DNA from 2 places in the Noviherbaspirillum sp. FW303-A3 genome. Region 1 is predicted to be linked to the other one. Evidence: riboswitches for the same ligand, from Rfam matches in the RefSeq annotation. Region 1 holds a riboswitch; the other holds the start of a gene.
What was found. Region 1 has a riboswitch for cyclic di-GMP ahead of AC3WOY_RS11490 (lytic transglycosylase domain-containing protein). Riboswitches for the same ligand answer to the same signal wherever they lie in the genome.
Positions count from the first base shown of each region.

Region 2: linked by a shared signal. The riboswitch ahead of AC3WOY_RS15480 (hypothetical protein) and the one ahead of AC3WOY_RS11490 (lytic transglycosylase domain-containing protein) in region 1 are both predicted to bind cyclic di-GMP.

Region 1 covers NZ_JBYTAZ010000001.1:2,348,288-2,355,758, reverse strand. Annotated here, with positions in the region: gene AC3WOY_RS11505 (metal-dependent hydrolase) at 1-574, opposite strand, end outside; gene AC3WOY_RS11500 (thioredoxin family protein) at 628-954, opposite strand; gene AC3WOY_RS11495 (6-phosphofructokinase) at 956-2,056, opposite strand; cyclic di-GMP riboswitch class I at 2,256-2,340, shown strand; gene AC3WOY_RS11490 (lytic transglycosylase domain-containing protein) at 2,557-3,261, shown strand; gene AC3WOY_RS11485 (tetratricopeptide repeat protein) at 3,231-3,800, opposite strand; gene AC3WOY_RS11480 (GNAT family N-acetyltransferase) at 3,989-4,891, shown strand; gene AC3WOY_RS11475 (GNAT family N-acetyltransferase) at 4,982-5,269, shown strand; gene AC3WOY_RS11470 (efflux transporter outer membrane subunit) at 5,425-6,813, shown strand; gene AC3WOY_RS11465 (efflux RND transporter periplasmic adaptor subunit) at 6,854-7,471, shown strand, end outside.
Region 2 covers NZ_JBYTAZ010000001.1:3,200,022-3,207,492, reverse strand. Annotated here, with positions in the region: gene AC3WOY_RS15485 (acyl-CoA thioesterase) at 122-931, shown strand; gene AC3WOY_RS15480 (hypothetical protein) at 935-1,234, opposite strand; cyclic di-GMP riboswitch class I at 1,288-1,373, opposite strand; gene AC3WOY_RS15475 (tetratricopeptide repeat protein) at 1,470-2,399, opposite strand; gene AC3WOY_RS15470 (SEL1-like repeat protein) at 2,402-3,031, opposite strand; gene AC3WOY_RS15465 (porin) at 3,406-4,395, shown strand; gene AC3WOY_RS15460 (hypothetical protein) at 4,674-4,880, shown strand; gene AC3WOY_RS15455 (MBL fold metallo-hydrolase) at 4,897-5,541, opposite strand; gene AC3WOY_RS15450 (YbdK family carboxylate-amine ligase) at 5,584-6,708, opposite strand; gene AC3WOY_RS15445 (cation:proton antiporter) at 6,708-7,471, opposite strand, start outside.

The DNA.
Region 1 (7,471 bases):
GGAAGCCCTTCCCCGCGAAGTATGCCGGTGCAGCAGCCAGCGCCACAAGGAACAGGATGCGCAATGCTGGAGGCGCCATCATCGCCAGCGGTACGCCAAACACGATCCAGAAGAACGGCTCGAGGATGAACACCATGTCGCCGTAAAACCAGCGCGAGTCGAACGGGTGGAACGGATGGAGGCCGTACGAATTGAGGAAGTCCATCGACAGGTGCAGCGCGAGCCCGATCGACAGGGCCGCGAAGAAGCCCTTGCGCGCAACGGCACTGGCTTCCATCAGGCGGCGGGCATTGGGCCACAGGAGGAGGACCAGGCCCCACAACAGCAGTGCCTGCGGAATCGCATACAGCAGCGTGTGCGTATGGCCCCGGTGGTGCATCAGGTAGCCGAGCGGCGCCGGCAGCACCGGCGTCAGCACGAGATCAATGTCGGGAAAGTTGCTTGCTGCCCAGGCAGTGAACAGCAACAGGCGGCGGCGCAGGCGCTGCATGCCCGGATCGTCCTCCTGCGGCAGGCTGCGGTGCAGCAGTTCGCCGACTGCCAGGCCGGCGACCGAATGACTCAGGTTATCCATCGGACAATCTTACACGGCTCCCGTGCTCCGCCTCCGGGAACAGCGCAATCGCACTAGCCGTCGAGCTGCGCAAGTGCTTGCCGGATCGCGCCGGCATCTGCAGGACGCACGAGGCGCGCGACTTCGACGCCATCCTTCAGGAAGACCAGCGTCGGCCACAGCTTGATACGGTACGAGCGGCCGAGCCGCTGTCCGGGACCATCCTCGATCTTGATATGCCGGACCGCGTCATGTCCCTCGAATGCCTGTTCGATCAGCGGCTGCGCGCCGATGCAGAAGCCGCACCAGGGTGCGCCGAATTCGACGACGGTCGGGCCGGCAAGCGCATCGACCTCGCTGCGTGCCGGTTCCTGCTCGGCGTAACTGGTGTTGAGTCCCATGCTAATCACCAAAGCAGATGCCGATGTCGCGCGCCGTCTGCAGCGTATCGCTGTCGAGCGGCACGCCCTTCATGCGGCCGGCGACCTCTTCCAGCGCGACGTATTCCACGTTCGGGAAAGCCAGCGACACCATCACGCCCGACATGTCCTGTTCCAGCGCGCGCACGGCTGCCGCGCCGAAGCGCAGCGCCGCTAGCCGGTCGAAGGAGGTCGGGCTGCCGCCGCGCAGCAGGTGGCCGAGCACCACCACGCGCGCATCCTTGCCGGTGCGCTCCTGCAAGGCCTTGGCAACGCGCTCGCCGATGCCGCCCAGGCGCTCGGCATGTCCGGTGCCGGCTGCTTCGGCGACTTCCCGTCCGCCTTCCAGCGGCGCCGCGCCTTCGGCGACGACGACTATCGAGTACATGCGGCCGAGCCCGTCGCGCCAGCGGACCTTCTCCGCGACCTTCTCGATGTCGAACGGAATTTCCGGGATCAGGATACTGTGCGCGCCGCCGGAGATGCCGGCATGCAAGGCAATCCATCCCGCATAACGCCCCATCACCTCCACCACCATCACGCGCTGGTGACTCTCCGCCGTGCTGTGCAGGCGGTCCAGGCAATCGGTGGCAAACGCCACGGCCGTATCGAAGCCGAAGGTGGTGAAGGTCTTGTCGAGATCGTTGTCGATGGTCTTGGGCACGCCGACCACGGTCAGGCCCTTCTTGTGCAGCGCATGCGCGATCGTCAGCGATCCGTCGCCGCCGATGGCCACCAGCGCATCGAGTTTTTCCTTTGCGAAGTAGGCCAGGACCTCGTCCGACCGGTCCGTATCCTTCGTCGTGCCGTCCGGCATCTTCACCGGATAGTGCAGGGGATTGCCCTTGTTGGTCGTGCCGAGGATGGTGCCGCCCAGGTGCGCGATGCCGCGCACGCCGTCCCGCGTCAGGCGGAACACGCCGCCGTCGGCATAGCGATCCGGATTGAGGATGCCGTTGAAGCCGTCGCGGATGCCATAGCATTCCCAGCCGCGGTTGATGGCGGCGAGCACCGTTGCACGGATGACAGCATTGAGGCCGGGCGCATCGCCCCCGCCGGTATTGATGGCGATTCGTTTGACCACAGTTTCTCCTGGATATGTCAATTTAGTATCACCCCCGGGCATCACCAAGTCAATCCGGCCCGGGCGCATTGCCGTTGTGTCAGTAGATCGTGTCAAGCCGCTATCGTTTCGTGGCGCAATTGCCTCGCAGTTGTATCAAGATGCTTCAGTCGTTTTCTAATGGGAAACGATTGGCGTATGCTGGTTCCGGCAGCAAACATTCCGATAAGGGCAAACCCGTCGAAAGGCGGGGACGCAAAGCTTCTGGTCTAAGGGCACACGTCTATGACAGCAGGGCTGCCGAGTGGATACCGTTCCGCTCGCATCCTGCCGCCCTCCAGCTCTCTTCACTCCCGCAACATCTCTCCGTTGCTTGAGATCGTCGCGAATGCATGCCAGGCCATGCGGCACATCTGCGTGCCGCGAGCGGAGGAACCATGTGCAGCAACGATGCATCCGTGCGGTGGAACGCTACCGATTCCACAGCAGCGCGTGCGGCAGTGACAGCAAGGGCGGTGAACATGTTGATCGCCCTCTTTTTCGCGGCATTGCTTGCCGCATGTGCAGGACCCTTTCCCCTCGCACCGGTCTCGGTGGAAGAAAGCGAACAGCAGGCCGTTGCGGCCCAGGCCGCGCAAGAGTCGGCGCGCAAGAAACGCGTGCGGGCGCAGGACGTGCTCGCCGAGTGGGGGACGTTCGGTATCGAACCGCGATCCTTCCGCAAGGCGGCGCGCGGCGCATCGCCGCGGCCGCTGCTGCCCATGCCGGATTACAGCGAATCGATCCAGGATATCGTCGACAATGCCACCTGCCATTCCTGCGATGCCAAGCCTTACCATCACATGGTCGTCAATGCATCGCTGCGGCACGGCGTGCCGTCCAGCCTGATCCATGCGGTCATCCAGAAGGAGTCCGGGTACAACCCGAAGGCACGCTCGAAGAGGAATGCGCGCGGGCTGATGCAGGTCACCCCGGGAACGGCGAAGTTCGTCGGTATCGTCAACGCGCATTCGCTGTACGATCCGCAGACGAATATCCACGCCGGCACCGCCTACCTGAAGTACCTGATGCGTACCCATGCGACGTTCGACGAGGTGCTTGCCGCCTACAACTCCGGCCCCGGCAACGTGCGCAAATACAATGGCGTGCCGCCTTTCAACGAGACGCGGCGCTATGTGCGGGACGTGAGGAAGTTCTACGCGGCGACATCCGGCGACGAACCCTGAGGCAGCGCATCGGCAAGGTCAGGTTGCAATGCGAGTGCCTGGCGATATGCCGCTTCGGCCTCCGTCTGGCGTCCTGTTTCCTTCAAGAGGTTGCCGAGATTGACGTGGGCGCTTGCGGAGACTGGATTGAACTTGATCGCCCGCCTGAAGCAATCTTCCGCCTCATCCGGCCGACCCGCGCGCTTGAGCGCCAGTCCGAGGTTTTCGTGCGATTCCGCGTCGTCGGGCAGATGCTTCGCCGCCATGCGGAAGGCATGCACCGCGTCCTTGCCCTGCATCAGTTGCGCCAGTCCCATCCCCTTCCATGCGATGCCGAAGCGGGGCGCATCCTTCACCAGTTCCAGCGCCGCATTTTCCATGTCGGCATAACGCCTGCTCATGAACATCGCGGCCAGCATGTTGCGGCCGGCATCGGCGTGGCCGGGATGGATCTTGAGGACCACGCGGTATAACTGCTCCGCTTCCTTCAACCGGCCGCGCAGATGATGGGTAATGGCCTGCTGAAGGGCAATGTTCGTGGATGGGGACGACAGGGACATTTCTTTATCCGTGGCAAGGTGGCTGAGCGAAACAGGGTAGCGATCCCGGATTGTCTTTGGAGGCCAACATGCGTGCGGTTGCGGTGGAACAAAATCACGCGCCATGGATCGGCGGGAACTTACCTCCCGGTGATGCGCTCGCAGCCTTTCCGGCGGTACCTCGGTCCGTCTAACGTCCTGAAAACGCGGTGCCTTTCGACGCGAAGCCATTCCCTGCGGTGGCGGCCCCGGCCGCAATCGCCGTGCATGAAAACGAAGTGGTCCGTTTTGCGCGCCACATGTTTTCGCAGTCGGCCCTTGCGGACGTCATCGAATTCCATGCCGTGCAAACGGCGGCATCGCACATCCCGTTGGTGCATCAGCAAGCCTTCTGCGCCGAGGACTTCATCGTCGCGCTGCCGGCCACGCCGCAGGAATACCTTGCGCGGCTCGGTCCGGCCACCCGCAAGAACCTGAAGCGCCACCGCAACCGGCTGGAGCGCGATTTCCCCACATTCCGGCATGCCGTTCTTGAAGGCGGTGAAGCCGGCGAATGCCTCATCCGTCAGATCATCGAACTGAGCCGGCTGCGGATCGCGGCCAAAGGCATGGCCTTCGCCATCGATGAAGAAGAGACACGGCGCATCGTCGCCCTCGTCCGGCAGTCCGGCGCAGTGCTGGCCGCAACCGTCGACGGCCGGATGTGCGGCGGCACGATCATGTATCGCTTCGGAAAGAATTGCATTTCCCGGCTGAACGCCCATGCCGCCGAGTTCGATACGTATCGGCTCGGCACGCTGTGCTGCTATCTCGCGGCATGCCATGCGATCGAGACGGGAGCGGAGCGGTTCCACCTCGGCCATAGCTGGTACGACTACAAGACGGCGCTGCTCGGCGAGTTCCAGGCCTTCCATCATCTGGCGCTGTATCGCTCCCCGGGCGCGCTGGTCCGCCATGCCGGCACCGCCTTCGAGACGGCATGCAAGGGCTGCACCCTGGCCGCGAACCGCTGGGTCCTGCATCACGCCGCCCGCGACCACAGCCTTCCATGGCGCATGGCTGGAAAGCTGCTGGCAGCGTGGCGCGCGGCAAAAAGCTTGCGCGGACGCTGAATCGGATTTGCCGGCCTTGCACTACAATGTTTGCGCAATGACGGACAAGTTCCGGCAGGCATGCCGGCGCAAACTGGACAAGGGAGAATCATGAGTGGTGCAACCCTGAGAAACAACAGCGAGCAACAGCGTTACGAACTGCTCGATAAAGGTGAAATCGTCGGCATTGCCGAATACAGGCTCGACGGCGACGCTGTCGTGTTCACTCATACTGAAGTTGGCGACGGACACGAAGGAAAGGGCTATGGTTCGAAACTTGCGAAGCTCGCGCTGGACGATGCCGTCGCGGTCGGACGGAAGATCGTTGCCCGCTGCGAATTCATCGCAGGTTACCTGAGCCGTCATCCGGAGTACGGCGCATCGGTCAAGGCAGGCTAGCTTCTCTCCCCACGTCATTCGAAGCGGGATGACGGCGCCGTGCACGGCCTGTATTGTCCCGCCCGTTTTTTAGCCGGGCTACTTTTTCCTGAACCAGGACGACCTCCAGACTCCTGCCACGCGCGTCATCGCAGAATGCAACAAGAAAAAGAAACATGAACAAACGTCAAAAGCTCGTCACCGTTGGCCTGTCCATGCTGCTCGGCGCCTGCGCCACGCAGCAGCAGCCGGTCCCCCTTGCAACCGTCGCGCCGCAACAGTGGCACGCGCCGCTGCCGCACGGCGGCAACATCGCCGGACTTTCGCAGTGGTGGCAGCAGCAAGGCGATCCGGTGCTGGCGCAACTGATCGAAGCGGCGCAGGCGGCAAGTCCGACGATCGCTTCCGCGCAGGCGCGGATCGGCGAAGCGCGCGCTGTGCGTATCGCATCCGGAGCGGCGTTGCTGCCGGCACTGGATGCAGCAGCGAGCGTCGCCCGCAGCAGCGCACAGCCGCCGCAACCGATGGGGACGACCGCCCAGGCCGGCTTCCAGTCGGCATGGGAAATCGACCTGTTCGGCGCGGGAAGGGCGGCACGCGACGCCGCGCAATCGCGCCTTGAAGGCGCGTCCGCGGGCTGGCATGAGGCGCGCGTATCGGTCGCGGCGGAAGCGGCCAACCTGTATTACAGCCAGCGGTCCTGCGACGGCTTGCTTGTCATTGCGCTGTCCGACGCAGCGTCGCGCGGTGAGACCGCGCGGCTGGCGGACCTGAGCCGGCAGGCGGGCTTCACCGCCCCCGCGGTGGCCGCTCTGGCCCGTGCCAGCGCCGCCGAAGCCAACGCCCGCGCGACCCAGCAGCGCGCGCAGTGCGAGTCCGGCATCAAGGCACTGGTCGCGCTGACGGCGCTGCCCGAGCCCGAGCTGCGGCAGAAGCTGTCGGCGCCCGCCACCACTGCCGCCGAGACCGGCATCGCGATCGACAGCCTGCCGGCACAAGTGCTGTCTCAGCGGCCCGACGTCTTTGCCGCCGAACGCGAGGTCGCCGCCGCGAGCGCCGAGATCGGCGGCGCGCAGGCGCAACGCTTCCCGCGCCTGTCGCTCAGCGGTTCGGTCGGACGCGCCAGCTTCCGCACGGGCGGAACCGACGCCGAACTGTCCACCTGGTCCATCGGCCCGCTGGCCTTGTCGCTGCCGGTGTTCGATGGCGGCCGGCGCGCCGCCGGCGTCGAGGCGGCCGAGGCGCGTTACGAGGCCGCCGTCGCCGCCTACCGGGCGCGTGTGCGGCAGGCAGTGCGCGAGGTGGAAGAGGCGCTGATCAACCTGGACAGCACCGCCGCGCGCGGCGAGGATGCCCGCATCGCGGCCGAAGGCTATCGCGCATCGTTCAATGCAACGGAAGCGCGCTACAAGGGCGGGCTGGCCAGTCTTGTCGAGCTGGAAGAGGCGCGCCGCAACCGCCTCGCGTCGGAGAACGCGCTCGTCGCGCTGGAAAGGGAACGGCGCAGCGCCTGGATTGCGCTCTATCGCGCCGCCGGCGGCGGCTGGAACGCCGGACAGCAATGAACGCGCAAGATTTCGAAATATGAATGATGGAAACAATGTCATGAAGCCATTCCAACTCAAACCCGTCGCCTTCGTCCTGGTTGCATTGCTTGTCCTCGCGGGCGGTTCCGCATTCCTGTCCCACGATTCCAATGCGGCGGACGACAAGAAGGCAGCCGGCCCGAAACCGGCGCTGACCGTATCGACAGTCCGTCCGCAGACGGCCACCATGCCGATCCGGCTCGCGGCGAACGGCAACATCGCCGCCTGGCAGGAAGCGATCATCGGCAGCGAATCGAACGGCCTGCGCCTGGCGGAAGTGCATGTGAACGTCGGCGACCAGGTGCGCGCGGGACAGGTGCTGGCCACCTTCGCCAATGAATCCGTCGCCGCCGATGTCGCGCAGGCGCGCGCGGCGCTGATGGAGGCGGAAGCGAACGCCGCCGAGGCCGCCGCCAACGCGGCGCGCGCGCGCACCTTGCAGAGCACCGGCGCGCTGAGCGAGCAGCAGATCAACCAGTACCTCACCGCGGAACAGACGCAGAAGGCCAAGGTCGAAGCGGCCAGGGCGACCCTCTCCGCGCAACAGCTCCGCCTGAAGAAGGTGCAGGTGCTGGCGCCCGACAGCGGCGTCATTTCCGCGCGCGCCGCCACCGTGGGCGCGGTCGTGCCCGCCGGC
Region 2 (7,471 bases), 850 kb from region 1:
GTATCCGCACGGCAACTTTTTGAGAATCCGCTGATTTTCCGCAAACCCTGCACCGGCCGGCAATTTTGTTTACCATTGAAAAGCACGAGTGTTCGCATTTCTCAATCAGACAAGAAAGCCCATGACAACCCACCCATTTGACCAGGCGCTCGCCCTGGAGGCGGAAAGCGACGACCTGTATCGCGGCCATACGTCCGAACATTACTGGAACATGATCTCACCGTTCGGCGGCACCACGGTCGCCACGCTGCTGCAGGCGATCCTGTCGCACCCGCGCCGGCTGGGCGATCCACTGGCCATGACGGTCAACTTCGCGGGGCCGCTCCAGAAAGGCGGGTTCCGCATTCGGGTGCATCCGGTGCGCACCGGCCGGTCGACGCAGCACTGGCAGATGGAAATCCGCCAAGGCGATGATGCCGAGCCGGCGATTACCGGCACCGCGGTGTTTGCGGTGCGGCGCGACGCCTGGTCCGACACCGAATCAACGATGCCTCCGGCCGCGGCGCCGGAAGAGCGCGACCGCTACGCATCGCCGGCCAACGTCCCTTTCCTCCAGATGTACGACGTGCGCTATGTCAACCGTGATCCGCTCGCAGGAGGAAGCGACAGCGACACGCAATGCTGGATCAGCGACGTGCCGCCGCGCGGGCTGGACTTCCCGTCCATCGCCGCGCATTGCGACACCTTCATTCCCCGCCTGTTCGTGCGCAAGGGCGGTCCGACGCCGATCTCGACGGTGACGCTCACGATCAACTTCCATGCGGACAGCGAGGCGCTGCAGAAGGTAGAGGGACACCACACTTTTGCAACGGCAAAGGCGAACGCCTTCAACGGCGGGTATTACGACCAGGAGGGAAAGGTCTGGTCCAGGAACGGCATCCTGCTGGCGACCACGCACCAGATGGTGTGGTACCGGGACCAGTCGTTATAGTCTTCAGCGCTTGGCGGTCTGGCCGTAATACATTTCCGCCTGCTGAACGGGCATCGGCTGTCCCGGCGGACGTGGGTGGCGAGCGACGGCACGGGTGATCACCGGAGAGTTGGCGTCCATCGTCTTGACGGACGCCACGAGGCTGTCACGGAAAGCATTGCGGAACTCTTCCGACTTGAAGCATTTGTTGTCGGACTTCTTGCTGACCACAATCATCATTTCACTGCTGTTGCTGACGAATCCGCATTCGGCCCAGCCGAGAGCGGGTATGAGGAGGAGAGCGGCGATGGCGTACTTCAACATGATTCGGCGTTTTGCAAACAGGGCACGCCGCGATGCTGCGAGACTCCGCTTCAGGAGGCGGCTCCGCTACCATGAGAGTTTCTCTTTTAGGCCGGAAGCTTTGCGTCCCGGTCTTTCGACCGGTTTGCCCTGTATGGGTTATTGTGCGAGCCAGTATAGCAATGGAGCGCAATGCGTGCAGGGAGGCCGCCACCCTCGCCTCGCGATTCCTTGACCCGTATCAGGGAGTCGCGAATCAGTCCTTCAACAGACGCTGTACGGCGCACCAGTCGGGCACCAGTTTCTTCAGCCGGTACAACCTCTGCCGGTACTTGCCTTCCGCTCCGGATGAACAATCGAGACCTTCGAATGCATGCGCGATGCGCTCGATCTCGGCACGGTCGTCATCGCTCGCGACGAGGATCAGGCGACGCCTGCCGCGCGCATAATCCGCCCGGATGTCAACCAGCAGGCAATGCCCGAGATTCGCGGATGCAAGGTCGATCAGCAGGGCCTCCGGCAGCGACAGGCCGAAGCGCGCCGCAAGCGCGATACGCGCGTTCACGACGAGCGGCACCTTGAATGCATGCTGTGCAAGCTGCTGCTGCACTTCCAGTGCCCAGCGGGAGGGCGACGGACGCGATGCCAGTTTTTCCAGCCGCATGGCGGCCTCGCTGCATCCCTGCAGCGCAGCCTTGTGCAGCCAGTAGAGAGCGAGCACGTCCCTGCTCGCATCGCCTTTGCGGGTACGCCAGACCAGCATGCCGAGTTCGCGTTGCGCGACGTGGTAACCGGCGGATGCCGCCTTGCAAAGATAGGCATGTGCCTGCGACAGGCTGCGTTGCGAAAATTCGGCCTTTTGATAAATCCGCGAAATCGCGTACCACGCCTTCTCGATGCCCTGGTCGGCCGCAAGGGTCAGCCAGCGAATGGCCTCCTTGTAGTTGGCGATGCCATCGATGGCGTCACTGCGCTTGCCATCGATATCCATGCGTGCAAGCAGCAGTCCCAGCGACAGCTGCGAATCCCGGTCGCCGGCCGATGCGGCACACTCAAGAAAGCGCATCGCCTCACGCTTGTCGCCATCGGCGCTCAACATCAGCGCGTGCGCTGTGCGCGCGAGCAGGCGTACCTCTTCCGGCGACAGCGGTGGCGCGGCATGCGCGAATTGCAAAGCGGTATTCACGGTCAGCCGGCGCGTTGCACGAGTTCACGTGCCAATGGAAGAGACCAGCGCAGGAACGCGGCGTAATCCGCGACCGCCCACGCGCGCTCGGCGAGCGCATATCGCGCAGCAAGGATGCCGGCATCGGCCGCGCTTGCCGCCCATTCGAGCGGCGATGCCGATGCCTTGCGCGCACCGCGCGCGGCAGGATCGGCAACAGAAAGTTCCCTGGCTCCGGATTGCTGGGCAAGCAGCCATTGCGCATCGGGCATGTTTGCCTGTGCCGCTGCCTGCAAGGCACGCATGGCCTTGTCATGCCACGCCGTACGCAATGCCGCGTCATCCATCACCAGGCGCGCGAGCGTCAGCCCCGCTTGCATTACACCCGCATCGAATGCCTTCTCATACCACGGCAGCACGGCGCCGGCAGAGGCAATATTGCGCACCGTCTCATAGGGGATATGCTCGCCGATCAGCCGCCACGCATCCGCAATATCGCGCCGTGCGGCACGGTCGAGCCAGTGCAGTGCCGACATCGGGTTCCGGGGCAGGCCGCTGCCGCCGAACAGGTAGTGCCTACCGAGTGTCAGTTGCGCTGCGGCGTCGCCGGCGCGCGCCGCCCGGATCACCGGCAATAAGTCACGAGTTGCCATGCTTGCTCTTGGTTGAATGGTGATGCGGCGCAGAGTGCGCACCGCTTGAAAGAGTAGCTAGCGTAGCGATTTGGCAACTTTCGCTGTATTCGTAATTTCACGTAGCTCGCACACTGGCGAAATGCAGCGAAATTTTCTTTTGTCCGTCGAATGGTTTGATGGCGAAAACAAAATTTGCGGAGCGTCGCAATTCCCCCACATGCGCGTTGTGAAAAGGCGACGCAGATACCGACTGTCATTGGCGTTTTGACTATTGCGAGGAAATCAACTTACCAAGCCTCTGGATTGATGCACCGCGCTGCCTCTATCGTTCGATGCATCCGCGCAAGTGGATATGCATACTGGTTTCCCCCTCTCAACTCAAGGACTCAAGAATGAAGAAATCGCTACTCGCGCTTGCCGTGATCGGCAGCTTTGCCGGAACCGCTTCGGCCCAGACCAACGTGAGCATCTACGGTGTGGTTGACGCCGGCATCGTCTTGGAAAAAGGCGGCGCCGCCGGTTCCGTTTCCAAACTGACGAGCGGTGTTGCTTCCGCTTCGCGCATCGGCTTCCGCGGTACGGAAGACCTGGGTGGCGGCCTGTCCGCGAACTTCGTGCTGGAGAACGGCTTCAATGAAGACACCGGCGCGCTGACCGGCGGCCTGCTGTTCGGCCGTCAGGCATACGTCGGACTGAAGGGTGGCTTCGGCGCGACCAACTTCGGCCGCCAGTACACCCCGCATTACCTGGTTTCCGCCGCAGCCGACCCGTTCGGCAACGGCATGGCCGGCCGCTTCACCAACCTGATGGCCAACTCCGGCACCCGCATGGACAACACCGTCAAGTACACCTCCCCGTCCATGGGCGGCTTCACGGGTGAACTGGCTTACGGCTTCGGCGAAGTTGCAGGCAACAACTCCGGCAGCCGTGCAATCGGCGCTTCGCTGAACTACGGCGCAGGCCCGCTGAAGGTCGGCCTCGGCTACCACAAGCTGAACAACGCAGCGGCAACCGACAGCGCGAAGAACACCGTCATCGGCGGCACCTACGACTTCGGCGTCGCCAAGGCTCACCTCGCCTACGGCAAGAACAAGGGCACGGGCACCGTCGACAACAACGACCTGCTGGTCGGCGCAACCGTTCCTTTCGGCCCGCACAAGCTGCTGGCTTCGTTCATCCGCAAGGATGACGACTCCGCGCTGAACCGCGACGCCAACCAGTGGGCGCTGGGCTACTCCTACGCGCTGTCCAAGCGTACCGACTTCTACACCGCCTACGCCCGCATCAACAACAAGCGTGGCGCGACCTTCACCGTCGGTAACAACACCGAAGCCGGTTCCGGCAACAAGGCGTTCAACCTCGGCGTTCGCCACACCTTCTGATGAAGGCCTGCCTGTTCCCGCTGCCTGAACGCAGGGGGAACGGCATCAAGCATTGCATTTGTGCCGCTGCATCCCTCCGGCAGCGGCACTGGTAGTCCCAAGGTGTTGTCTCTACCATATCGCAAGATATGGCTTTGCCCGCGCGCTGCAGCGGGCTTTTTTTCGTCTGTACAATTGCAGCGTTTTGTTTGACGAACTTATCCCAGGTTAAGGAAATCCCGTGCTGCTTTCATTAGCATGGGCCGCGCAGTGTCATCGACAACTTCAGGAGGTGAGCAGTGCAGCATTACTACGTCAACAAGCTGGCCATGCCGAACGGCGAACATGAGGTGCACGTCCCGCGCTGCACCTACCTGCCCGAGGGAGACAACGGGATCTACGTGGGTTCCTTCACCCGATGCAGCGAGGCCGTCGAGGCCGCCAAGGCGCACTTCGACAAGGTGACCGGATGCAGGGTGTGCTGCGGCCCCGGCCACACCAGCTGATCTTTTTCCGTCTGACTTAACCGAATCGCATGTCTGCGACGAAGGGATTGTTTTGCCTTTCGTTGCCGAAGGTCGAGGCCGGACCATGTCCGGGCACGAAGGTGACGTCGTCGCCGAGCGGCCAGAGCTTGTTGCGGATGGAGTCGATCAAGGTGTCGTAATCGCCGCGCGGGAAGTCGGTTCTGCCGATCGATCCCTGGAACAGCACGTCCCCCACCAGCGCAAGGCGGACATCGCGCTGGAAGAACACGACATGCCCCGGCGTATGTCCCGGGCAGTGCAGCACTTCCAGCGTCTGCGCGCCGAAAGTCACGATGTCGCCGTCATTGAGCCAGCGGTCGGGCTCGAAGGCGTCGGCGTGCGGGAAGCCGACACGGCGGCAAGCCTCGGCCAGTTGGTCGATCCAGAACTTGTCCTCGATATGCGGGCCCTCGATCGGCACGCCGAATTCCTTGCGCACGAGGTCGGCCGCCGCGCAGTGATCCATGTGGCCATGCGTGAGAAATACCTTTTCCAGCGTCACGTCCAGCTGCTTGAGCGCGTCGCGCAGGCGCGGCACTTCGCCGCCCGGATCAACCAGTGCGGCGTGCCTGGTCTGTTCACAGACCAGGATGCTGCAGTTCTGCTGATAGGGAGTGACGGGGACGATGGCGCATTTCATGGCAGGAAAATCCGTGGGTGAAAGCCAGAAAGTATGCCACGCTCAAGCGCGGCCTTCGCGAAAACGCCGTATCGCCGCGTCGACCATGCCTTCCGGGCTGCCAGTGCCGGCGCGTTCGCTGCGCAGGAAACTCGCATCGTTGCCCGCATTCGCGGCCTGCCGGATGTGCTCCAGCGCAGACAGGCCGCCGAGCGATGCGGCGTAGGGCTCGATCAGGCGTAGCGTGGCGTGCACGTCGTCACGGATGACCACGGCTTCATGGCTCTTCGGATGCACCATGGCGCCGTCGAGGCCGAAACGGCAGGCCTGGAAGCGGTTGTAGTTGTACACGAGGTAATCGTCTTCGGCGGGCACCGGTTCCGTCCCTTCCATGAGATAGCAGCATAGTGCCTGCAGGTAGCCGGCGAGCGCCGCGGCGCGGTCCACCGTCAGCGGCGTGTCGCAGACACGCAGTTCGATCGTGCCGAATTCGGGCTTGGGCCGGATATCCCAATAGAAGTCCTTCATGCTTTTCACAATGCCGGTGTCTTCCATCCGTGTGAAGTAGTCGCGCTCAAAATCTTCCCATCGCAACAGGAAAGGCGCCCGTCCGCTCAACGGGAAAGCGAATACCGAATTCAGCCGCGCCGAGTTGAACAGTGTGTCGCTCCCCTGGACGTAGGGCGACGATGCCGAGAGCGCGATGAAATGCGGGATGTAGCGGTTCAGCGAATGCAACAGCAGCAAGGCGTCGTCGCCGGACGGGCAACCGATATGGATATGCTGGCCGAAAATAGTGAACTGTTTTGCGAGGTAGCCGTAGAGACCGGAAACCTGCTTGAAGCGCGGCTTGGAAAAAATCCTGCGCTCCGCCCAGCGCTGGAACGGATGCGTACCGCCGCCGCAGACGCCGACGTTCAGCATGTCGCCCGCCTGCACCAGGCAGTCGCGGATGCTGTGCAACTGCGCCAGCAATCCGGCGTGGTCCGATTGCACATCGGTCGACACCTCGATCATGCTTTCCGTGATCTCGGGCACAACATTGCCTGGAAATCGTTTGCGTCCGAGCAGATGCAGCATGTCCGGGCTGGCATCGACGAGGTCGAAGTCGCTCAGGCTGACAAGCTGCAGTTCGAGTTCGACACCGAGCGTCAGCGGACGGGATGACTTGAAGGCTTCCAGCGGCATCATTCCTCCTTGCCGGACGTTTCGCCCGCCAGCTTCAACGCCCATTGCGTGAGCAGCGGGCCGGCGATCGCAAGAAACAGCGTGGCGGCAGCGAGCGGCGCAAGCTGGTCCATCAGGTCGATGCCCATCGCGCGCGTCCGTACCAGCATGGCCAGCACCAGCACCGACATCGGCGACAGTGCAAGCGCGGAGAGCAGGCCCTTGCGCCAGGTTGTCCCGCTGGCACGCGCGAACAGCGTCACACCAGCGATTTTCGCAGCGAGACGCACGCCGAGGACAGCAAATGCAATTCCTATGCCGGCCGCAATGCGCGGCCACGCAAGGGTCGCACCGATGAACACGAACAGCAGCACGGTGAGCATGTCGCCGAGTGCGCCAAAGTTGCGCTGCGCCTGTCCCAGCGTCACGCGCCGGTGACGTGTGACGAAGCCGAAAGTCAGCGCCGCCAGCACGGGCGACATCCTGAGTGCCTGCGACAACGCGCAGAGCAGTATCACCGCCACGGCGAAAGCCAGGGTCGCATCGCCGCCGAGCGTGTCCAGACGGCGCAGCAGGCCTGGGACCGCGATTCCGAACACCACGCCGAGTCCACCCGACACAAGCAGCAGGACAATGCTGTTCGACACCGCGCCCAGCAGGCTGCCGGAATGCTGGAAGGTCCACAGTCCCACAATGATGTTGAACACGAATACGGCGAGAACGCAATTCAGTGCCGACAGGTGCAATGCGCGCTCGGTGACCTGTCCCGAGCTGCGCTGTTCGT